Regions from separate parts of the Paenibacillus sp. EB106-06-01-XG199 genome, predicted to be linked through region 4. Evidence: predicted binding sites of a transcription regulator. Region 4 holds the regulator's gene; each other region holds the start of a gene.
The links. The regulator Rex, encoded in region 4, represses fermentation and respiration genes when NADH is low (regulators of the CRP and FNR family bind a similar motif). The targets are predictions, from matches to a motif close to TTGTGAAATATTTCACAA.
Positions count from the first base shown of each region.

Region 1 (6,005 bases), on a different contig from region 4:
CGTCGGCAACAAGTTTCAATATTCCAATTTCAATTACGATATACTGGGGGGAATTATTCAGGCCGTTTCCGGCAAGTCTTATGCTGAATATATTCAGGATCATGTGTATGCTCCTCTGGATATGCAGAACAGTTTTACTTCTACACCCGAAGCGAAACTACAGGGATTGGCCACAGGCTACAAATCCGTCTTTGGTTTCATGGTTCCTTTTGAGCAGCCGGACAACCAATCTATGCTTGCGTCCGCCTATCTGATCTCAAGCGCAGAAGATATGAACCATTATTTAATTGCGCAAAACAATGGCGGAAGGTTCCATAATCATAGCGTGGCAACTGCGGAAAGTGTTGCGGAAATGCATCAGCCGGCCATAAAAGACCCTACCACCGACGGCAGTGAATACGGTATGGGCTGGGAGATCATTAATGGTATTGTTCAGCATGCGGGTGATGTTGAGAGCTTTCACGCCGATATGAAGCTGGACGGGGACGTAGGTGTTGTGGTATTGATCAATGCCCATGATTATTTGGTCCGCGGCTACAAATTAAGCATGGTGGCTGATGGAATTCTTGACATTATACATGGCCGCGAGCCAGTCGAGGATGTGGGCAGCAATGCCGGTACCCATTTTTTCATTGATCTGGCTTGTTTAGCAGTGGCAATTATGCTGGGAGTGTCGGTTGTCAACCTGTTTAAACGCAAGAAAAGCTTTCGATTTACCCCGTTGCGGACCAGCGTATTCGTATTTTGCCTGCTTTTGTTTAATGTAGTGCTGCCGATTACGGTTTTATACGGTCCTAGTCATATTTTTGCCCCATGGAGAGTGGTGGTCTCCTTTCTGCCTGGGGTTGGACATCTCGTCTTTGTCCTGAGTATCCTATCTCTCGGGATCGGTGCTGCCAAGCTGATTGTATGGGTTCATAATCTGCGTCTGCACAGAATGAAGGGAAGCGGGAAAACGATCGCCAGCTAGAATTGAATAGAGGAACCGGGGCCGACCGCCCCAGCAGGAAGATTCAGTTACTTTAATTGCATTTTGCTTCTGTAGAGGCGGGGCCGCTTACAGAGGTTGGTATTCTACATCGTGGAGTGCCCTGCCTTTATTTGCGAGTCGTTCCTGAAGACCGGCTATGATGACCCGGATGTAATTCTGATTTAAGGTCCATACCGAAGCAGCCGAATACTTGAAAAGCGGCAACCTGGCCGAGAAGGTGATGTACATGTTCAAGCGGTCACCAACCAGGATACCGAGAGCTTAACCTCAACCAGACCGTCGAGTTAGAGTAGAGCAGTCGGTTTCGGAAGCAGGCTCTACACCAGGGAGATTAACAGGATTTATCTGTTGGTCTCTTTTGCTGTGGAGACCGGCATAATTAAATGTCACGCTTAAGGCTGCTCAAGTGTTATATCTATAGTAACAGCACAAATAGAAGAAAGGAGACCAACGTGGATTCTATAGAAGAGAAGATTAAGAGGATACAGGCCGGTGAGGCCCGCCTGTTCTCAGATGTGATCAGGCTGTACCAGCAGCGGATATACCTCTACTGCTTCCGGCTGCTGAACAGCAAGGAAGAGGCGGAGGATGCGGTGCAGGATGTCCTGATTAAGGCCTATCAGAATATCGGGCAATACAAGCCGCAGGCGGATTTCGTATCATGGCTCTACAAGATCGCTTACCACCATTGTCTGAATCAGTTGCGGCGGCAGAAATTTCAGCTTCAACTGCGCAAGCTGCTCCGGCAGGAGGTTGCGGTGAACAGCGCCGAACAAATGGTCGAGAACCGCCTGTTCAGCGAGCCGGTCTCGGCCGCCCTGGGGAAGCTTGATGTGGAAGACCGGAACTTGTTGATTCTGCGAATATATGAAGATAAATCGTTTGCGGAAATCGGCGAAATTCTGGGCGTCAGTACGGCTACCGCACGCAAAAGATATGAACGGACCAGAGGCAAACTTAAAAAAGCGATTGAGAGAAAGGAGAAACAATTATGGGCAAGAGTGAATTGACTTCGGAGGAGCAGTTTCTGAAGGATGGAGACCGTTCGGCCAATTTGATCCCCGTTGATGTTCATGGACCGGTAATGAAAGCGCTCGGGCTTGGCGGGACCTTACCTGCTGCAGAAGAGCAGACAGCGCTGCAGACACTTCCGCCAAACGAAGGGGCTTCTAACGTGATGCGCAGGCTGGAGACAGAAGCTGCGGCTGGGCGGGGCCGGAGGAGATTCCTGCGGATTCCGGTGCAGGGCTGGGTGGCGGCACTCCTTGTATTGGTCTTGCTGGGCGGCGGCTATACCCAGTATTCCGGTGAAGTCCGGCAGGGGGCTGGAGCTCAGTATAAGGTGCTGCCGTATAAGCCGCTTCCGGCGACGACATCAGGTGGTATGATAGAGAAGGCGATAGAACCCTTGATTCCCTTACCTCCCGGGGTACAGCCGAGTACAGAGGATGAAATCTACAAAGAGAATAAACTCTACAACATGAAATATTCAAAGGGCTACAATGACATTGAGACGCTGCTGCTTCCTGGAGAGTATGCCACCTATGTTATCACACGTGAAGACCGGAAAGAAGAATCTCATCTTGGCTTGTACTGCCCGCCGATCATAGTCAAGGACTATTCCACTTATAAGACCAGTGTCGAGAAGCACAACGCTCCGATAGTGAAGCAGCCGGGGTATATGCCGGAAGGGTATGCCTTGGACGAGGCGGCCATCAGGCCTTCTTTCATAAAAGTTCCAGATGAGGAGCAGCTTGAAGGCGGAAGCGTGAGAGACCTGGGAGACAACTTCCGGCTGACCTGGAGAGTGGAGAAGGCGGAGAACATTGCCTATCGTTCTTCTTCACTGGTGTACAAGAAGGGGAAGGTTCAGGTGAGAATCGGTGCCTCGCGTGTTGATGACAAAGACAAACCGGCATATCCGCTGTCGTGGACCAAAACGACAAAGGTGGAGAATATTGAGATTGGCGGCAAGCAGCTCATTTATCTCGAAAACTCCAGCAACAAGGAGATCGATATGGGGTATACGTATAACCTGGTCTGGTCTGACCCCGAAGCGCAGATCGTCTATAATGTGTCGGTTCGCCAGGAGAAATCTGAGTTGACCAAGGATGAGGTCATCCGCATTGCTGCCAGTATGATGCATTAAACGAACGCAGATATTACGCTCAGGGCTGTTTCGCTATCTATGATAGCGGGACAGCCCTCGAGCGTTTTTTGCATGTGCGAAGGACTGCATATTCCATCTTCCGTAAGCGTTCCGCTGCCCCAGCAGCAAAATCCGGTTACTTTAGTTACTAAATGTTTTTTTTAATTACGTAAGCTTCCAAGAACAGCATCTTTGCCGCTATGATTATTGTGAAAATATGCACAAGGGGGCAAAGATTACACATGAAAAAGAAAACAGCAGCTGCTCTTCTTCTCATTCTCTCCGTCATGCTTGTTATCGCTGGATGCGGTAACGGAAACAGCAACAACAATACCAGCAGCAAAGCAAATGAGAACAAGAGCAAGAACAGCGCGACAAACGCGCCAAAAGAAACTGAAGCCGTTTCGGGGGCATCCGAAGCAAGCTATACACCGTTCGATCAATTAAAAGATAAATATGATATTATCATTGTCGGTGCAGGCGGGGCTGGAATGTCTGCTGCACTTGAGGCAAAAGAAAAGGGCATGAATCCGGTTATTTTGGAAAAAATGCCGGTTGCCGGCGGGAATACAACAAAGTCATCTTCCGGAATGAACGCTTCGCAAACGAAATTCCAAAAAGAGCAGGGCATTGAAGACAGCAATGATTTATTTTATGAAGAGACATTAAAAGGCGGTCATGATACCAACGATAAAGAAATGCTCCGTTTCTTCGTTGACAATTCAGCAAGCGCTATTGATTGGTTGGATTCCATCGGAATTCGCTTGAACAACATCACGATTACTGGCGGGATGAAGGAAAAACGTACACACCGTCCTGAAGATGGTTCAGCGGTTGGACAATACCTTGTCAAAGGTTTGGTGAAAAACGTACAAGAAAAAGGCATCCCGCTTTTTGTGAACGCGGATGTCAAGGAGATAACTGAAAAAGACGGCAAGGCAAACGGCGTTAAAGTCCTCTTTAACCAAAAGGATGAAAAAACAATTACAGCAGCTGCTGTAATTGTGACGACCGGCGGTTTCGGCGCAAATATGGATATGATTTCTAAAGTGAGACCTGACTTGGAAGGATATGTGACTACAAACCAGATCGGCAGCACCGGTGACGGCATCCAGATGATTGAGAAGCTCGGCGGCACTACAGTCGATATGGATCAAATTCAGGTTCACCCGACGGTGCAGCAGGAGAAATCCTATCTCATTGGGGAAGCTGTCCGCGGTGAAGGCGCTCTGCTTGTCTCAAGTGAAGGCAGACGGTTCACCAATGAACTGGACACCCGGGACAAAGTCACAGCTGCAATCAATACACTTCCTGAGAAATCAGCTTTCCTTGTATTTGATTCCGGCGTAAAGACCCGTGTTAAAGCGATTGAACAGTACGAAAAGATGGGCTTTGTGATCCAAGGAGATTCTATCGAGGCATTGGCCAAAGAAATGAATGTCCCGGCAGATCAGCTGCAAAAGACACTGGATACCTGGAACAGCTCAGTGAAGAATAAAAAGGATGCTGAATTTGGCAGAACTACAGGAATGGACAATGACTTGTCCGGTTCGCCATACTATGCAATTAAAATCGGCCCCGGGATTCATTACACGATGGGCGGCGTAAAAATTAACACGAACACAGAAGTGCTGAATAAAGACGGCAAACCTATTACAGGACTATTTGCGGCTGGGGAAGTTGTGGGCGGACTGCACGGACAAAACCGGATTGGCGGCAACTCTGTAGCGGAAATCATTATTTTCGGCCGTCAAGCAGGTATTAAATCTGCTGAATTTGTAAAAGCACAATAAGTAATCAATACCTCTTCTACTAGGCAAAACAAAAGCTTGGGCTCAACAGAGTCCAAGCTTTTTGCTGCTTTTATGCCTGTACGGCGGGAGAAGGAGACGGCTTCGTTGTCCGGGTCAGCGAGAACAGCTCAAGTTCCTGCCGGTAATTGCCGGCAAGGGTGTCGGCCATAAGCTCGGCAGCGATCATGCTGTAGACCGTGCCGTTTCCGCCATAGCCTTCAATGAAATAGCAATGCGGAAATTCTGGATGAGGGCCTATATAGGGCAGTCCGTCCCGGGTAGAGCCGAAGACGCCTCCCCATGAATATTCTGTTTCAATCCCCCGGATTTCCGGGAAAAGGGCTTCCAGCTCTTCAAGCAGCCGCTGGCCCTGGGAGAGCACGCGGATATCCCGGCGCTCCGGATCGGTCAACGGCTCATCTTTGCCTCCCGCAATAATGCGGTTATCCGGCGTAGTACGGAAATAGAGGTACGGGCGGGCAGTTTCCCAGATCAGGCTCCGCTCATACCACTTAGGCAAATGTTTAAGCGGTTTTGTCATAATGGCGTAGGTATTAATGAGCTTAGCGCCACGGTCTTTTTTCATCTCCTGGGTTTCGTAGCCCAAGGCAAAAATCACCTTCTTGGCGAAGATCCGTCCGTTCCCGGTAATGCAGGTTACACCCTCGGTGCTGTATTCATAATGCCTTGCCCGGGTATGCTCATAGACGCGGACTCCGTTGTCACGGGCCTTGTCAATCAGGCTGTGAACAGTACGGAAAGGATTAGTCTCCGCATCGCCCTTGGAATACAGCGCGGCTGGTTTGGAGAAGGCGTAATGTGAGCTGACCTTGTCCTGCTCCCAGAATTCCGAATCAAAGCCGTGCGATACCAGATTCTCATGCTCCAGCTCCAGAGCTGGTACATCCTCCGGTGTGCTTGCATACAGCAGGCTGCTGCGGGGAATAATGTGCGGATCAATGTTTAAATTGTCAGACAGCTCCAGAATTCTCTGTGTAGCCTGCTGGCATAGCTTATAGAACAGCACACCGTTTGCTTCCCCAAACGTATTCATGCACGCAGTCAGCGATTT
Region 1 is NZ_JBYTDQ010000004.1:132,352-138,356, reverse strand. Features, by position in the region: gene AC3WT9_RS15885 (serine hydrolase domain-containing protein) at 1-970, shown strand, start outside; gene AC3WT9_RS15880 (RNA polymerase sigma factor) at 1,444-2,001, shown strand; gene AC3WT9_RS15875 (DUF4367 domain-containing protein) at 1,983-3,140, shown strand; gene AC3WT9_RS15870 (flavocytochrome c) at 3,383-4,933, shown strand; gene AC3WT9_RS15865 (NAD(P)/FAD-dependent oxidoreductase) at 5,004-6,005, opposite strand, start outside.
Region 1: a site for Rex is predicted at 3,348-3,365, ahead of AC3WT9_RS15870 (flavocytochrome c). Genes of this name have one in related genera too.

Region 2 (6,005 bases), 290 kb from region 4:
TTAAGGTGGAAGGGTAACAGAAACCAATAACGTAAGGGAGGGGCCATCATGACGGCCAATCAATTCAATAATACAATTACAGGAACACGGGACAATGCGGGAAGCGATTCTGCGGCAGCGCCTATCCAATTTACCGGAGCGGACATGGTCAGAGATATTGTACTGCAATTCCCGAAGGCGGCAGATTATTTCAAGGGACAGCGGATCGATTTCTGCTGCGGGGGCGCAAAGCCGCTGGCCGAAGTGGCAGCTGAGAAAGGGCTTGATTCGGAGACACTGCTTGCAGATCTGCATAAGCTGCTGAAAGAGCATCCGGTGCTTGATGTGGACACTGCCTGGAATGAGGCATCCTCCGCTGAGCTGGTTGAGTATATTGTGGGCAAGCATCACCACTACTTGCGCGAAGAGCTGCCCCTGATCAGTCAGAATGTAACCAAGGTATTCCGCGTCCATGGCGAGGATTCTCCGCATCTGGCTGAAGTTTACCGGTTGTTCAACCTCCTGCGGGAAGATTTGCTCCAGCATACAGCGAAGGAGGAAGAATCCGAATTCCCTAAGATGCTGGCCTACTCCGAGAATCCGAGCGAAGAAGGATTGGCCGAGCTGCGCGGGCTGCTGCATACACTGGAAGAAGAACATGATGGAGCGGGTGAGATTTTGCGGGAGCTCCGCAGAGTTACAAACGACTTCACTCCGCCAGAGCATGCCTGCACAACCTACCGCCTGACCTATGCCCGCCTGGAGGAGCTAGAGGGAATGACCTTCGAGCATGTGCATCTGGAGAATAACATCTTGTTCCTGCGTTATCAGTAAAATAGAGCATGTTGTTCTCTCAAAGTCCCTGCGGGGACTTTTTTTTATTCTGTACCGTCTCGCTGCCAGATTAAAAACCTGAATTTATCGTTTGAGAACAAAGCTAGTTTGCGTTATTCTTAAAAGATAGTATACATAATGACTAAAGACCTGAGAAAAATGATTGAGGTTATGATCGGGCGGAAGAGGGCGGTGCCGGGAATGTCCACGAAATTTCTGTGGCGTTTATGGGTAGGTTTAATTATCATTGCGACGGTAGGCGGATGCTCGTCATTTGGTTCAGATACGAACGGAAACAATGCCGCAGCCGGGGCTGCAGGCCCGGCTTTTTCACTAATGGCCGGTGATAATGAGCTGGCAGGGAACTCGGGGAGACAGCTCGTCGAAGCATACAAGCCAGGAATAACGCTTATAGAGCTGCTGAAGAGTAGCGGTGTCGTTACTTTTGCCGAAGACGGATTTAGCATACTGGCAGTCAATAAAATTTTTCTTGCCCCGGACATGATCTGGCAGATTCAGCTTGGCGGCAAAATCATAACCGATTGGAATAGTCCAGTCTCGCGGGAGCAGGCGATTGTTATTACTGCGAAGCCGGCAGCCGGAGATGCCCCGCTTCTGCCCATTATTCTTACGGTGAACGGCGGGAGTGAGCAGCCTGAACTGACACATTCACATATTTTATCTTATAGCGAGGACCTGTCTGTCCGGGGTCTGCTGAAGAGCAGCGGAATTGTTCAGTTGGCAGAAGACAACAAGACGGTACTCACGGTCATGGGGTACACTCCGCTCACCAGTGAAGACTGGAAGCTGAAGGTGAACGACAAGACGCTGCTTGACAGCGGAATTGATATGAAGCTGAGACCTCAAGATTTACTCGAGATTTCACTGGTTCTCCGGTAAGAGGATAAATATCATAGCCAGTTTTCCTTAATGCAAGAGGAAGCATAAGGGAAGCTGGCTATTTTTCTTTGACCAATAAACCTAACATAAGCTGGCATAAAAATATGTGAAAACATTCACATTTATTGTGATTTGAATCACAAATGCTCTTCAAATTTAAAACGTATAATTTTGTTATCAGAGATGTATATGAAGAAATCCAGAAGCATTGAGGAGGGTCTTAACAGTGACCGTGGAGAGAGAAAAGTTAGTTTTGATAGGGAATGGTATGGCTGGCGTAGGCACTATCGAACAGATCCTTAAGCTTGGCGGCGCTTATGATATTACGATCTTTGGAAGCGAGCCTCATCCCAACTACAACCGGATCATGCTGTCCTATGTCCTAGAAGGAAGCAAGAGCATTGAGGATATCATTCTGAACGACCGCCAGTGGTATGAGGATAACAATATTACTCTGCATACTGGGACCACTGTTGTCCGGATTGATGAAGCCTCCCGTCAGATCATTACAGATAATGGAATGTCGGTTCCTTACGATAAAGTTATTATTGCAACAGGCTCAAATTCATTCATTCTGCCTGTACCGGGCAGCACAAAGGATGGAGTTGTAGGCTTCCGTGACATTGCGGATTGCGACGCCATGCTGGCTGCGGCACAGCAATACCGCACAGCTGCGGTGATCGGCGGCGGACTGCTTGGTCTTGAAGCAGCCAAAGGACTTGTGAACCTCGGCATGGATGTTACCGTCGTACATCTGCTGGAGGATTTGATGGAGCGTCAGCTTGACCATACTGCTTCCTCCATGCTTCAAGCCGAGCTTGAGCGCCAGGGTGTGAAGTTTGCCATGGGCAAACAGACGGTTGAGCTGACCGGGGAGGAACGGGTAAACGGCCTGCGTTTCAGTGATGGAACCGAGCTGCAATCAGATTTTGTAGTGATGGCTGTCGGAATCAAACCGAACGTCCAACTGGCCAAAGACAGCGGCATCACAGTTAACCGCGGAATTGTCGTGAACGATTATCTCCAGACCTCGATGGCGGATGTCTATTCTGTAGGAGAATGTACAGAGCACCGCGGCACCTGCTACGGGCTGGTAGCTCCGCTGTTCGAGCAGGGGATGGTGCTGGCAAAGCATTTGTGCGGCGCCTCCACCCAGCCGTATGAAGGTTCTGTCGTAGCCACCAAGCTGAAGATCTCCGGAGTGGATGTCTTCTCTGCCGGTGATTTCACTGAAACAGCGGAACATACCGTCATTTCGGCAAAAGATGAATGGAAGAGAACCTATAAGAAAATTCTGCTCAGAAACAATATTATTGTCGGAGCAGTCCTGTTCGGCGATGTGACTGAGTCCGCCAGTCTGCAGAAGCTGGTCAAGCAGGGCACCGAAATGACCGACGAAATTTATGGCGAAGTAATGGGCACGGGCTGCTGCGGCGGAGGCAGTGCAAAAAAAGGCATGTCAGTCGAAGCGATGGCTGATGAGGAGATTGTCTGCGGCTGCAACGGCGTGACCAAGAAGGCGATCGTTGATGCCGTTACGGAGAATGGTTTTACCACGGTAGACGAAATTAAAGCCTGCACCGGAGCTACCCGCTCCTGCGGTGGCTGCAAGCCGGTTGTCGAGCAGATTCTGCAGTTTGTTCTCGGTGACAGCTTCCAGGAAAGTGCGAAGCAGGGGATTTGCGGATGCACCACCTTGAGCCGCGATGAGATTGTAGCAGAGATTACCGCTAAAGGCTTGAAAACGACCAAAGAGGTTATGAATGTGCTGGGCTGGAAACAAGCGGAAGGCTGCTCCAAATGTCGTCCGGCTGTGAACTATTATCTTGGCATGATCTACCCGGATACCCATGAGGATGAGAAGGAATCGCGGTTCGTCAACGAACGGATGAGTGCGAACATCCAGAAAGACGGCACCTTTACCGTTATTCCTCGGATGTACGGCGGGGTAACTACACCGGAAGACCTGAGACGAATTGCCGATGTTTCCTTGAAATATAACGTGAAGGTTGTAAAAGTGACCGGTGGTCAGCGTCTGGATTTGGTCGGTATCCAAAAAGAGGATGTGCCTAAAGTATGGGAAGAGCTGGATATGCCTTCCGGTTATGGCTATGCGAAATCGCTTCGTACGGTAAAAACTTGTGTAGGTTCGCAGTTCTGCCGCTTCGGGACACAGGATTCCATGGGTATGGGAGCTTTTATTGAACGTAAATATGAGCGCCTTGATTTGCCGGCCAAATTCAAAATAGCAGTTAACGGCTGCCCGCGCAACTGTGCGGAATCCTGCACGAAGGATATCGGCATCGTCGGCAACGACGGCGGCTGGGAAGTGTTCATTGGCGGCAACGGCGGGATCAAACCGCGGATAGCCGATGCCTTCTGCAAGGTGAAAACCGATGATGAGCTGATCGAAATCTGCTCCGCCGTGATTCAGTATTACCGTGAAACCGGAAATTACCTGGAAAGAACCTCGGAATGGGTCGAACGCATGGGACTGGAAAATATCCAGAACGTGATTCTGAACAATGAGGACAACCGCAAGGAGCTGGCTGCACGGATTGATTTTGCCCTGGCTCAGGTAACTGATCCTTGGAAAAAAATGCTGAATGACGACAGCACGCGCACCGCGCTGTTTGAGAAGGCAAGAGTCTAATATTAACCCAAAAGGAGAGAGAACAATGGATAGCGCAAAACAAGAATACGCCGTAGGACCGGTACAGAGTTTCCTGCCGCAAATTGGACGTGTTGTAACAGCCGGGAATCTGGAGCTGGCCATATTCCGCACCTCGGACGGAGCTTTCTATGCCGTAGAGAACAGCAGCCCTCATCCCAAGGGTGGGCCTCTCGCTGAGGGAATCGTATCGGGACATTATTTATACGATCCGCTGTATGACTGGAAGATTGACCTTCGCAGCGGCGAGGTTCAGGCACCGGACCACGGTACAGTAGCAACCTTTCCCGTTTCTCTGGACGGAGATATTGTGAAAGTCAGCCTGCAACAGGCAGTTTTTCAAAGCTAAATTAAGATGAGAAATGGCGGGGTGGAGAGATGTTTACGCAAAGTGTCGAGAACATCGTAGAAACAGCAGTAGGCAAACGCGACAAAATGAACGAGAGTCTGCCGAGGTATTTTCTGGCTGCATTATTGGCCGGGGCTTACGTTGGGATCGGAATCATTCTTATTTTCTCACTCGGCGCACCGCTAGCGGCGGCCAAATCTCCTTTTCAGCCGCTTGTGATGGGTACCTCCTTCGGGATTGCACTGACACTGGTCGTATTTGCCGGGTCTGAGCTGTTTACCGGGAACAATATGTTTTTTACCGTAAGTACACTTGCCGGAAGAACCAGTGTCTGGGATACGGTAAAGAACTGGATTATTGTATTTGTCGGCAATGTTGCCGGTGCGGTCATTCTGGCGCTGCTGATTCAAGGAACGGGGCTGTTCAAGGCAGCTCCTGCTGAGCATCTGATCTTTACCGCTGCCGCCAAAAAAATGACACTGCCCTTCTCGGAGCTCTTCTTCCGCGGTATCCTCTGTAACTGGCTGGTCTGTCTGGCCTTGTGGATGTCCTCGCGTGCGAAAAGTGAAGCGGCGAAGCTGGTGCTGATCTGGTGGTGTCTGTTCGCCTTTATCGCCAGCGGATATGAGCACAGTGTGGCTAACATGACTCTGCTAAGCGTAGCCGTACTGCTGCCGAACCATCCGGAGACCATCAGCATTGCCGGCTGGCTGCATAACATGATTCCTGTCACCCTGGGCAATATTATCGGTGGCGGTGTGTTTGTGGGTATGGCCTATTGGCTGATCTCACCGGTGCGCGCTGCCAGAGGCAAACGTTAAGGTAAGGATAAATTTTGAATAGCAAGCAACTATAACTGTCTTGTGGGTCATAGCCCGCAGGACAGTTTTTTTGTTAAACTGTACCTGAACGGAAACTTTACATTAAGTCATATTGTTATATTTTACAGGGAGAGATCTGCGATGAAGAGCTTCAATCATTTTGGGGTTTATGGAATTTGTATGCGTGAGGGCAGGCTGCTGGTTATACATAAAGGAAGAGGGGCTTATACCGGAAGATATGATCTTCCCGGGGGAAGGCTGGAGGATAATGAATCGCTGGCTGATGGCTTGTTCAGAGAATTTATGGAGGAAACCGGGTTGTCCGTCAAGGTGAGAGACAGTCTGGGCACCTTTGATTTCTTTGTGCGGTATCAGGAGAATGACTTTACACATATGCATCACATCGCAGCGCTGTACACTGTGGATATCATGGAACCTCAACATGCTGCTA
Region 2 is NZ_JBYTDQ010000003.1:316,815-322,819, reverse strand. Features, by position in the region: gene ric (iron-sulfur cluster repair di-iron protein) at 145-813, shown strand; gene AC3WT9_RS12285 (hypothetical protein) at 952-1,713, shown strand; gene nirB (nitrite reductase large subunit NirB) at 1,940-4,366, shown strand; gene nirD (nitrite reductase small subunit NirD) at 4,392-4,733, shown strand; gene AC3WT9_RS12270 (formate/nitrite transporter family protein) at 4,763-5,554, shown strand; gene AC3WT9_RS12265 (NUDIX hydrolase) at 5,696-6,005, shown strand, end outside.
Region 2: a site for Rex is predicted at 1,818-1,835, ahead of nirB (nitrite reductase large subunit NirB). Genes of this name have one in related genera too.

Region 3 (6,005 bases), on a different contig from region 4:
ACCTTGCAAATCCTCTGCTGTATCGCTCGTCATTCTTTTAACATTCCTCTCGCTCTATAAGATGTACTCGATATTTATTATTTCGGTTTAGATTGTTAACTTCTTCATTAATAATGTATTCCTGATACGTTTCTCCGAACACTAGCTTCATCTTGAGGTTTGTGCTGACGCCCGGTGGCTCTGAGAATTCCTTCCGTTTATTCAGGCATAGCCATGAGCTTGTCAGATGAAGTATCGGTAATATGTATCCTACAATTATAACAGTCTTCAGGTGCAGAGTGAAATGTCCGTGCATTGGTCTGCCTCATCCAATTTCCAGCTCTGCGCATCAAAAAAAGACCGGTCCGCTATAAAATAACGGACCGGTCTCTAAAACACACTCAGAAGGGATAGCTTTACAAAATAATTTGAAGCTCTAGTTAATTGCTCCTACCGCTTTCAGCCAGGCTTCGGCAATGAGGGCATGTCCGGCCGAAGAAGGATGCACGCCATCCCCTGCCCAGAACGCTGGCTCCGCTTTAACGGAAGCCGCAGCGAACAGGCCGTCGAGCGGAACCAGCGGGGCCCCGTACTCACGTGCCAATTCACGTACAACATGGATTTTGGGATCCAAATCCTGACGCCAATTCTTGCGGTCTTCCGGCACTGGCAGTACGAACGGCTCAATCAGCACCAGCTTGGCATCCAGCGCACTCATTGTACGCTCGATCAAATCACGGTAAGCGGCTTCAAACTCGGCAGCAGTAGTTTCCTGACCGGAGTCAAAGCGGCGCCAGGTATCATTAATCCCGATATAAATGGATACCCATGTCGGCTTCAAGTCCAGGCAATCCTTATCCCAGCGCTGCTGCAAATCTGTAATGCGGTTACCGCTGACTCCCCGGTTAATGAACGTCAGATTCTTCTCCGGATACTGCAGCCCAAGACGTGCGGCAGCCATCATTGCATAACCTACGCCCAATGAGGAAGCGTCTTCATAATTGCGCCCGCAATCAGTGATACTGTCACCCTGGAACAAAATGATATCGTTTTCTTTAAATCCCATGTTTAAATCCTCCTATAAAACCACTGAATGGTATAAAACATATTCCATTATATCAAATAGAATTTCTCCGGGCACCCTCAATTATGGCAGGATTTCAAAGCGCACTTCGCATCCTGAACTAATTCAGCACAGAAAAAAACCCTTCCAGCACCCGCACCTCAAAAAAAACCAGGTGTTTTCGGGTAACTAAAAGGGGATCCTATAAGCAGAAAAGCCGGCTAATGAATATTAATACGCCAGACTGAACAACCCTTTGATATGTGTCAGATAACGGATGTTGCTTGCTTCTTTCATCATCGTTGCAGGCAAGCCTTTCAATGGCGTTGAGTTGCCGCCGATAATAGCAACCCCGTCTTTACGGCCCAGGCTGGCCAGTGTGCCCGAATTGACCGGACTGAAGGTATCCAGCGATTTATTGTTAAGGTAAGCATACAGATTATAGCCGATCAGCTCACCCATCTGCCAGGCGATTTGTGCAGTCGGCGGATAAGGACGGCCGTCCGGAGCAAATACAACGGCACTGTCACCGGCAACAAATACATCGGCATGCGATGTGGATTGCAGGAATTCATTTACCGTTGCACGTCCACGGTTAACTTCAAGACCGGATTCACCGATCAGCGGATTTCCTTGTACACCGCCGGTCCATACGAACGTGTTGGCCACAATTTTTTGGCCATCCTTCAGATCAATGGTGTTGCCCTCCACATTGGTAACGGCTAGACCGGTCAGGAATTGTACGCCGCGTGCAGCAAGACTTGATGTAGCGCGTTCGATCAGGTGATCGGGCAGTACCGGGAGAATCTTCGGACCTGCTTCCACGAGCAGCAGCTTGATCTCTTTTTGATCCACCCCATAACGTTTGGTGAGCTTGGGCAGCACGTCCGCAATTTCACCTACAAGCTCAACACCCGTCAATCCGCCACCGCCGATTAGAATCGTCGCGTCAGCTTCATTGCCGGTTTTTGCGTACTCACGGATCCGGTCTTCGATATGACCGTGAATTTTATTGGCGTCAGCAGCCGATTTCAATACCATGCTGTATTGTTCAAGTCCCGGAATTCCAAAATAAGCCGTCGTGCTGCCAAGGCCCGCAACAAGGGCGTCGTAAGTTAGATTCGTGCCATCCGAGAGCGCAATTTGTTTGCTTTCAACGGAGAAGGATTTTACTTTGGCAATTTTAAGATCAATGTCTTTACCGGCAAAAAGCTTCGCCAGCGGCATAGCAACAGCTTTCTCTTCCACGCTGCCTGCGGCAAGACGATGCAATTCGGTAATAATCTGGTGGGTTGGATACTGGTTGACAACTGTGATCTTTGCCTCAGCCTTGCTCATATATTTGCGCACTGTCAAGGCACTCAGCAATCCGCCGTAACCTGCTCCTAGAATAACAATATGTTTTGACATATGATGTTTCCTCCGTCCTTACGTATGAGATTAGAATTAATTATTTCTGCTGGCTGCGTTCGCCGCTGACTTGCAGGTAAGCATTCATAAAACGGAGAAGCTTCTGAACCTGCGGATCCTTAATCATCTTCATCATTCCGAACACGCTGATCGTCTCGCTGCTTTCATTTGCCCGGTCTTTCGCCTCGATCACAGTAGCCGCCATATTCTTGACGGAACCTACTACCGGCTCGGCAATTTCTTTAATAGCGCCCACCGTATCATTCTTGAGTACTTCATCGGATGCAACCGACTGTACAAAGTCCATAGACTTCGTTAATACACCTACAAGCTGTGTAAGCTGCGGCAGCTGTTCTATCAAGGTTGTTAATGATTCCTGAACTTCCGGCTTCAAAAGCTGATCCAGAACATCCTCTTTGGTTAAAGAGGTTTGCGGTGCTTCCTGTTCAGGAGTGGTTTGCGTAATTGTTTCTGACATTGTTGGACTCTCCTCTGCATTAGCTTGTAACGCTTGATAATAGTCAATTCAATAACCCATGCGTCTATTATAACACCCATTATGTAATAAACGTCACAATCTTTTTGCCTCTATAACCTTATTTTGTGATTAAAATCACTTCTTTTCTGTCGTTTTTATTAATTTTCTTCTATTCGAACTTAATTTCACGATTTAGTGTAATTCATCATTGACGATTCCCAATTGCCGTGCTATCTTAAGTAAGTAACCATTTGTAAGTAAGTTTATTTACATAAGTTATTGATATTTATTAACTATCAATTTATAACCATTTGGAGGTATTTATCATGAGTACTTTTACAGATTTGGTGCAATCCCGCAGATCAGCTATGAATTTCGTGGAAGGGATCAAGATCCCGCAAAACGAGCTGGAGGACATGTTCTCTCTCACCCGGCTCGCCCCTTCAAGCTCCAATTTGCAGCATACACATTATAAGGTGATCAGCGATCCGGCACTGAAGGAGGAAATCCGCAGAGGTGCTTATGACCAATATAAAATCCACACAGCTTCCGCCGTTATTATTGTGCTCGGAGATAAGCATGCCTATCAGCAGGCACCGGAAATTTACAGCGGACTGAAATTGCTTGGCGCTATGAGCCAGGAGGAATATGACAACACCATCCAATCCATCAACGATGCCTATGAAGGAAATGATGCTTTCCAGCGTGATGAAGCCATTCGCAACGCCTCCCTGTCCGCCATGCAGTTCATGCTGATTGCCAAGGATAAAGGCTGGGATACCTGCCCGATGATCGGCTTTGATCCCGAAGCCATCAAGGCCACCCTCAATATCCCGGACCATCTTGTGCCGGCTCTGATGATTACCATCGGCAAGGACTACAAACGCAAGATCAGACCGCGCGGCTACCGCAAGCCGGTAAATGAGTTTGTTGAATTCTTCTGAGATGGACCCGTCTGGCATGCAAAAAGGCCTTGCCGCAGTATCGCGGCAAGGCCTTTTGTGAAAATATAAACGGCTAAATCCTAGACTCTGCGGAAACGCCAGAGCACGCTCTGGAAATCACCGTGCAGATTCGGCAATGGCAGCCCCGCATACATAAGATGATCTCCTCCGTACACGCCTCCGCCTTCCAGCCACTCATAATCCGCTTCAGGATCCAGTCCATTCAGGCGCAGATAATACAGTGAATCATTGGGCTCGGCCAGTGTCCGGGCATACACGACAACAGCCTCAGATTTATCTTCAGCCACAATCAGCCATGCGGTCTCGTTGCCTTCAAACGGGCTGAGCAGTCTGTACTGCTCCCCGAACTGCACCAGCGGCCGCAGCTCCTTGTAGAGCGCTACCTGTGCTTTTACTGTTTCGTTCTCTTCTACTGTAAACTTTGTCAGATCCAGCTCATAGCCGAAATTGCCTGACATTGCGACATGTCCGCGCAGTTCAAGAGAAGTATTACGGTGTACCTGATGGTTCGGCACGGCCGAGACATGGCTGCCCATGGAGCTGAGCGGATAGACGATGCTGGTTCCGTACTGGATTTTGAGCCTGCTGATCGCATCAGTATTATCGCTTGTCCAGGTCTGCGGCATATAATAGAGCATTCCCGGATCGAAGCGCCCTCCCCCGCCGGAGCAGCTCTCAAACAGGACATCCGGAAACTCCGAGGTAATCCGTTCAAGCACTCCATAAAGACCGAGCATATAACGGTGCGCCGTTTCCCGCTGTCTTTCCGGCGGCAGCAGCGCGGAGCCAATTTCGGTCATATTGCGGTTCATATCCCATTTCACATAGGAGATTGGCGCGCTGCTCAGCACATCGGCTATCCTGTCGCCGATCGCCTGGCAGACATCCTCACGGGAGAAATCGAGCACAAGCTGCATCCGTCCTTCTGTTCTGCGGCGGTCCGGCACATGCAGGCACCAATCGGGATGCCGGGTGTACAGTTCGCTGTCCGGAGAAATCATCTCCGGTTCGAACCAGAGGCCAAATTGCAGGCCCAGCCCGTTTACACGCTTGGCCAGATCATCCAATCCCTTGGGCAGCTTATTCGCGTCCACGAACCAGTCCCCCAGTGAGCTGCGGTCATCATTGCGGTGACCGAACCAGCCGTCATCCAGCACAAACAGCTCCAGACCAAGCTCGCTGCCGGCGCGGGCGATGTCTTCAATCTTGTCGGCGGTGAAATTGAAATAAGTCGCTTCCCAGTTATTGACGAGTACTGGCCGTGTACGGTCGCGGTGGGTGCCGCGGCACAGCCGGGTACGGTACAGCTTATGATAGGTCCGTGACATCGAACCGATGCCATCCGCCGAGAAGACCAGTACAGCTTCCGGAGTCTGGAACGCCTGTCCCTGCTCCAGCAGCCAGTTGAAGTCGAAAGGATTAATCCCGATGGATAAACGGGTTGTCTTGTACGGCTCAACCTCAGCCTGTGCGCTAAATCCGCCGCTGTAAACCAGACTGACGCCATATACATCGCCATGGTCCTCATCCGCACCTTTGGACAGCAGGGCGATAAATGGATTCTGCGCATGGCTGCTCGCTCCCCGGCGGCTCTCGATACCCTGCATGCCGGAAGCAAGCGCTCTGCGTTCCACATATCGCTCCCTCGCCCAGGACCCGGACAAATGAAGCATATCGTAATTCGAGTCACGGAAATCCACACTCATGCTGAGTCCACGCAGCAGCCTCAGCGACTGGCTGCCTTCATTGACAAACCGCACAGAACGGGTAATGGCGTTCAATTCATTAAATACGGTATAGCTGAGGATAATCCGCAGTCCGGCCACAGGATCGAGCAACTCGATCTCCAATGTATCGGCTTCCTCTTCATGCTCAGTATATGTAGCTGGCAGCCCCTCAAGAGCAGGCTTTCCCCGGTAAATGCGGTGTTTGTCATACAGCGCCTCGGAAGCCGTAGTTCCGTTCTCAGCCTGGATCTGGTAGGCTGGATGGCGGAAATCACCCACACCATAAACCGGGTACTCCTGTGCTATTGTATCGTAAGAGATAGACATGTCCTCAGGATATGGAGCTGGCGAGAAGGAGCAGCGTTCAGTCCGCTGGAGGATGG
Region 3 is NZ_JBYTDQ010000002.1:636,685-642,689, forward strand. Features, by position in the region: gene map (type I methionyl aminopeptidase) at 1-33, opposite strand, end outside; gene AC3WT9_RS08865 (SGNH/GDSL hydrolase family protein) at 416-1,045, opposite strand; gene AC3WT9_RS08870 (NAD(P)/FAD-dependent oxidoreductase) at 1,274-2,452, opposite strand; gene AC3WT9_RS08875 (helical membrane plugin domain-containing protein) at 2,493-2,930, opposite strand; gene AC3WT9_RS08880 (nitroreductase family protein) at 3,257-3,874, shown strand; gene AC3WT9_RS08885 (alpha-galactosidase) at 3,955-6,005, opposite strand, start outside.
Region 3: a site for Rex is predicted at 3,012-3,029, ahead of AC3WT9_RS08875 (helical membrane plugin domain-containing protein). Genes of this name have one in related genera too.

Region 4 (6,005 bases):
TTCAGCGTCTTAACGAGCTGTTTGCCGATGAAGACAGTGACTTGGCCTGGTATTTTGACGGCCTGCTGCGGGAGCGCGAGATGGAGACCTTCCAGCCGGAAGGAGAGCTGAATTTTTACCGTCAGCTTGCACTGGCTGTAGGCGACTGGACTGAGCTGGCGCCTCCAAGAGAAGAAGGTGTTGGCAATCCTGTGGAGAATGTATCCTTTGAGGATTATATGGCCGAGGTGACCAAACGGCTTAAGGATACGCTTCCGCAATATGAAAGCCGGGAAGCCCAGGAGATCATGATTGGCGAAGTGAATACGGCCCTTCAGGAGGACAAACATCTGCTGATCGAGGCAGGCACCGGAACCGGCAAATCGCTCGGTTATCTGCTGCCGGCCATTTATCAGAGCGTACGTACCGGGCAGAAGGTTATGGTCAGCACCCATACCATTAACCTTCAGGATCAGCTGCGCGAACGCGATATCCCGCTTCTGACCAGTGTTGTGCCTTTCCCGTTTAAGGCTGCGATATTCAAGGGGAGAGGGCACTATTTGTGTCTGCGCAAGTTTGAACATAAAATAAATAAAAAAGACTTCGTAAGTCCCCGGGAAGAAGCGCTTACGGCAGCGCAAATGATCGTATGGCTGACCCAGACGGAATCGGGTGACGATGAGGAGCTGAATTTGAGCGGTCGCGGCGGGGATTTCTGGGAGACGGTAGCCAGTGATACCGATTCCTGTCTGGGCCGTTCCTGTCCGTGGTTCCGCAAATGCTACTACCACCGGGCCAAACATGAAGCAGGGATTGCCGATGTGGTCATTACCAATCACTCCAAGCTGTTCGCAGACGTCAAAGCCGGGCACCAGCTGCTTCCGGCTTATGAGCATCTTGTCATTGACGAGGCCCATCATTTGGAGGATGTGGCGGGCAAGCATCTGGGCATGCAAATGAAGTATTTCACGGTAGCTCACACGCTTACAAGGCTGTATAAAGACAGCCGCAGCGGCCAGCTGCCGGCACTGCGTCAGACTCTGCAGTCCTCGGGCAGTGAGCAGGCTTCGGAGTGGAGCGGCGTAATTGATAAAATCTATCCCGACCTGCTTACCGTGAAGGAAACTTGGGATACACTGAGCGACAAGCTGTTCGGCCTATTGCCCGAACGCAGCGATGCAGCGGCAGGTGAAGCCGGCCAGCTGGTCACACGCCTGCTTCCCGGCAGCAAGCCCAAAGATTGGGAAGAGCTGGCGGCGCTGGAGAATACGCTGCACTTAGCCCTGAGCGACATCATCCGCAGGGGTGACAAAATGCTCAGCGAGATGCGCGATACGGAGAGTCAATCGTCTTCGGACAGCCTGGTGACCGATATCGGAGGCTTATTCAAGGATTTGGCATCCATCCGGGAACAAATCCGCTTCTTTATGGGTCTCAGTGACGATAATATCGTGTACTGGATGGAAGGGAGCGGCAACTACCGGGGCAAGTCGCTTCAGCTCTACGCCGTGCCTGTCGATGTAAGCAGCCAGCTCAAGGATCTGTTCTTCGACAAGAAGAAGAGCATAGTGCTGACCTCGGCCACGTTATCGGTCGACAAGTCCTTTCAGTTCATGATTGACAACCTTGGTCTTTCTGAAGCCTCAGAGCAAGGGCGTCTCATGACAGCGCTGCTGCCTTCACCGTTCAAGTACCGTGAACAGGCGCTGCTTGTCATCCCGCGCGATTTCCCCAGTGTTAAGGGCAGCGTAGGCGATGCGCGTTTTGTAGACAAGCTGGTGCATTCGCTGGCTGAAGCGGCGGCGGCGACCAAGGGGCGGATGCTGGTGCTGTTCACCTCCTACAAAATGCTGCGCCAGGTTTATGATCCGCTGAAAGAGGCCTTGGCTTCCCAGGACATTACGGTTTTGGGCCAGGGTGTGGAGGGAGGCAGCCGCAGCAAGCTGATCCGGCGTTTTCAGGACAGCTCTGCATCGGTATTGCTTGGAACAAGCAGTTTCTGGGAAGGAGTCGACATCCCTGGCGAGGCGCTGACCTGTCTTGCGATTGTAAGGCTGCCGTTTCAGCCGCCGAATCATCCGCTTGCTGAGGCAAAGGCAGAGCTTCTGCAGGCCCAGAAGAAGAATCCTTTTATGAAAATGTCTGTTCCACAAGCAGTTATCCGGTTCAAGCAGGGTTTTGGACGATTGGTTCGTACAGCGCAAGACCGGGGAATTGTTATTGTATATGATACCAGGGTCATCGAAGCTTATTACGGGAAGTACTTCCTGTATTCACTCCCTGGTCCGAAGATGGAGCACATGCTTACCGATCAGATGGTTCCGCGGATTGCGGAATGGCTTGACGAGGGCGGCGTTTCCTAATCTGTCATTGTATATAAATTTTTTTTATCTCTTTGTGCCATAGGCTGTGTCCCGTTCGTGGAGCGGGCACTGCACGTGGTTATCATACGATATCGCGTCAGTGCAATTCTAAATTAGGAGGAGAAAACATGAAATCGGATAAAATATCGGAGGCCGTCGTTCGCAGACTCCCAGTGTACCTGCGTTTCCTGAACGATCTCCAAAAGCGTGAAATCTCAACCGTTTCTTCTCAGGAACTCGGGCAGAAGCTGGACCTTAATCCGGCGCAGATTCGTAAGGATCTGGCCTATTTTGGTGATTTCGGCAGAAAAGGCATTGGATATGACGTGTCTTATCTCATCGAAAAGATCCGTCATATTCTGAAGCTGGATCAACAAATCAATGTGGCCCTGGTAGGTGCCGGTAACCTCGGTCATGCCTTGTCCAATTACAATGCTTATCTGAAGGATACTATGAAAATCACCGCTGTATTTGATTCTTACGCTCCCAAGATTGGACAAAAGATCAACTCTCTTACGGTTCAGCCAATGGAGGAGCTGAGTCAGACCATCCGTGATCAGGGAATCCGGATCGGGATCATCACTGTACCGGACAGCGAGGCACAGAATGTGGCTGATATTCTGGTAGAATCGGGCATCGAGGCGATCCTGAATTTTGCACCGGTCATTCTGAAGACACCTGCAACCATCCGGATTCATGCTGCCGACTTTACGACTGATCTGCAAAGTCTGGCGTATTATTTACATGATGGAAAGGAAGGAATTACAGATGAGCAGCAATAAGATGATAATTGCAAACGGACGTTTTCTGGTTCCCGGAAGCGAGAAGCCGGTCCTGAGCGGTTATATGACTATAGAAAATGATTTGATCACATACATAGGGGAAGAGAAACCCGTTTTTGAACAAGGCACAGTGACGCTCGACGGCAGCCGCCTGCTGTTCATGCCGGGTCTGGTCAATACCCATGGCCATGCTGCGATGTCGCTGCTGCGCGGCTACGGGGATGATATGGTCCTTCAAGCCTGGCTGCAGGAGAAAATGTGGCCGATGGAGGAGAAGTTTACGGGAGATGATGTCTACTGGGGCACTTCCTTATCCGTTCTGGAGATGCTGAAAGGCGGCACAACCACCTTTTTGGATATGTATGATCATATGGACCGGGTGGCCGAGGTGGTCGAACATTCCGGCATCCGTGCGGTGCTGATGCGCGGTGTTATTGGTCTATGTCCTGAAGAGGTGCAGAACCAGAAGCTTGCGGAAGCTGTTGCGTTCGCCCGCAACTGGCACGGCAAGGCTGACGGCAAAATTACAACCATGATTTCACCGCATGCCCCGTATACTTGTCCTCCGGACTTTTTCATGCGGTTTGTGCAGGCAGCACATGATCTGGACCTGCCGATGCATACGCATATGTCGGAAACGCTGCGTGAAGTGGAGCAGAATGCCGCTGATTACGGCCTGCGTCCTGTAGCGCACCTGGAGAAGCTGGGAATGTTCACCCGCCCGTCCTTAATCGCCCATGGTGTCCATCTGAACGATGAGGAGATCGAAATCCTCGCCCGCCACAAGGTGGGGGTGTCCCATAACCCGGGCAGCAACCTGAAGCTGGCCAGCGGGGTTGCGCGGGTGCCTGAGCTGCTGAGAGCCGGAGTCAAAGTTTCGCTGGGTACGGACGGGGCGGCAAGCAACAATAATCTCGATATGTTCGAGGAAATGCGGCTTGCAGCACTGATCCATAAGGGCGTCAGCGGGGATCCTACCGCAGTTCCCGCACCGGAAGCGCTGCTGATGGCCACGCAGTACGGGGCGGAATCAATCTTCCTGAACCAGGTGGGCCGCCTTGCAGCAGGGATGAAGGCTGATTTTATTGCGATTGATATCGACCAGCCCCATTTACTGCCGCATAGCGACTTGCTCTCCCACGCCGTGTATTCGGCCAGCGCCAAGGATGTCGAGCATGTCTGGGTGAACGGCAAGCAGATTGTGAAGCATGGTCAGTGCCTGACACTGGACGAGGAAGAAATCCGCCGGAAGGCGCAAGAAACTTTTGAAGGGCTGCTGAAGCGTTAATTCGACTGCCGCCGTAGTTGACATTATAACGTTTCATATATTAAGGAAAGGAAGCTGCATTTTGAGGAAAAGGAAAAAATGGCTTCTGCTGGGGATCGCTCTGTTTCTGCTCATTTTGTTCGGTCTAAGCCAATTTTATGCCTATATCATGAAGGACCAATGGAATGAACGCAGCGCGGCCAAAGAAGTTGCCAAGACCCGGGCGGGACTTACTGAGATATCCAAGGCGCAGAAATCGGTATGGGACGAAAATTCAGTGTACTGGGTGCTGACAGGGAAAAATAAAGCCGGTACGGATCTGATGGTGTGGGTACGTTTCACCGTAGACGGTAAGCCGGCCGGCGGTGATAACGGAGTTTATGCGGAAGAGCTGGCCAAAGGAACCTCGGAGAAGCAAATCCGCTCCATTATAGCCTCCCAGCTACCCGGCGTCGATATTAAACGGCTGCTTCCGGGAGTATATAATGGAGAGTACGCCTGGCAGCTTTTTTACAAGCAGGAGGGACGTTATTATTACAAGTTCTTTCGTTTTGCGGATGGTACAGCAATCGGGGATGGATATACTTTGCCGAGCAAGTAGAGGCAGGCTTGCAATAACAAATGAAAAGCGGACAAAGCGGACCAGTGCTTGTCCGCTTTTTTGCATAATATTGCTAATAAGTTGAACTAAAGCACAACCGAGGCAAAAGCAGCAGAGGGGAATTTTGGAACTGTAGGAGCGATAGGCAGTTTTTTTACTCTGACATTTTGTGAAATTTATATCCTACCTTATTTCAAGGTATCCCAATTTGATCCGGTTGCTGCTAAAGAGTTAAACCGCCGGAACCCCGTAGACCCACCGGCTTTCAAAGAAGATTATGATTTTGTTCAGGTGAACTCAGAAATGCTTGAGGCAGGAGTACATAAAATAAGGCGCGATATTACGTTGTCCTGTTCCAGAGAACCGCAAAAAACGCCTGGGTTCAGCATGAGCTGGCTGCCAGAATCAAGAATTACATAACGCAGAGAATTCAGGGGGGCTATGAAGAAGAACGCCATGGGTGCAAGATATTACAAACTGTCTGAACTTTTGAAAGGTGAGAAAATTGTAACAAGCAGTAGATAAAATTAGTTGATGATGGGGGAAGGTCGTGGATTATTTAACGTTAGCGGTGTACGTAGTTTCTCTTGCAGTTGGATTGGGAGCAGTGAAATATGGGAGAAAGAACAAAAGGAGGAAGCTGGTGGCTCTTGGCTTTATTATCCTTTCCTTTGAAATAGCCTTGCCAGTCCTTTCATTTGCCGCCGGGTTTATGGATGCTGTGGGTATATATTGATGATACTGAGTACATAACGAAGTATATACAAATAGCAATATCGAAGTCAGGAGAAATTAATATATTAGCAGAATAGAAAAGGGCCTGAATGGATTAATCATTCAGGTCCTTTTTGCCGATAAAGGAGCAAGGATTGAAGGGAATGCCCAGAAATTAGTATCAAAAATTTTAAATATATTCACACTTTCGTGCGAAATCGTATATACACCTGTGATATACTTCTACTTGTATTAAGACATGCTTAAGAGCATGTCAGTCTCGGATGGGCGCTAGACAC
Region 4 is NZ_JBYTDQ010000003.1:29,221-35,225, reverse strand. Features, by position in the region: gene dinG (ATP-dependent DNA helicase DinG) at 1-2,342, shown strand, start outside; gene AC3WT9_RS10910 (redox-sensing transcriptional repressor Rex) at 2,432-3,124, shown strand; gene AC3WT9_RS10905 (amidohydrolase) at 3,111-4,412, shown strand; gene AC3WT9_RS10900 (cell wall elongation regulator TseB-like domain-containing protein) at 4,474-4,992, shown strand; gene AC3WT9_RS10895 (hypothetical protein) at 5,543-5,728, shown strand.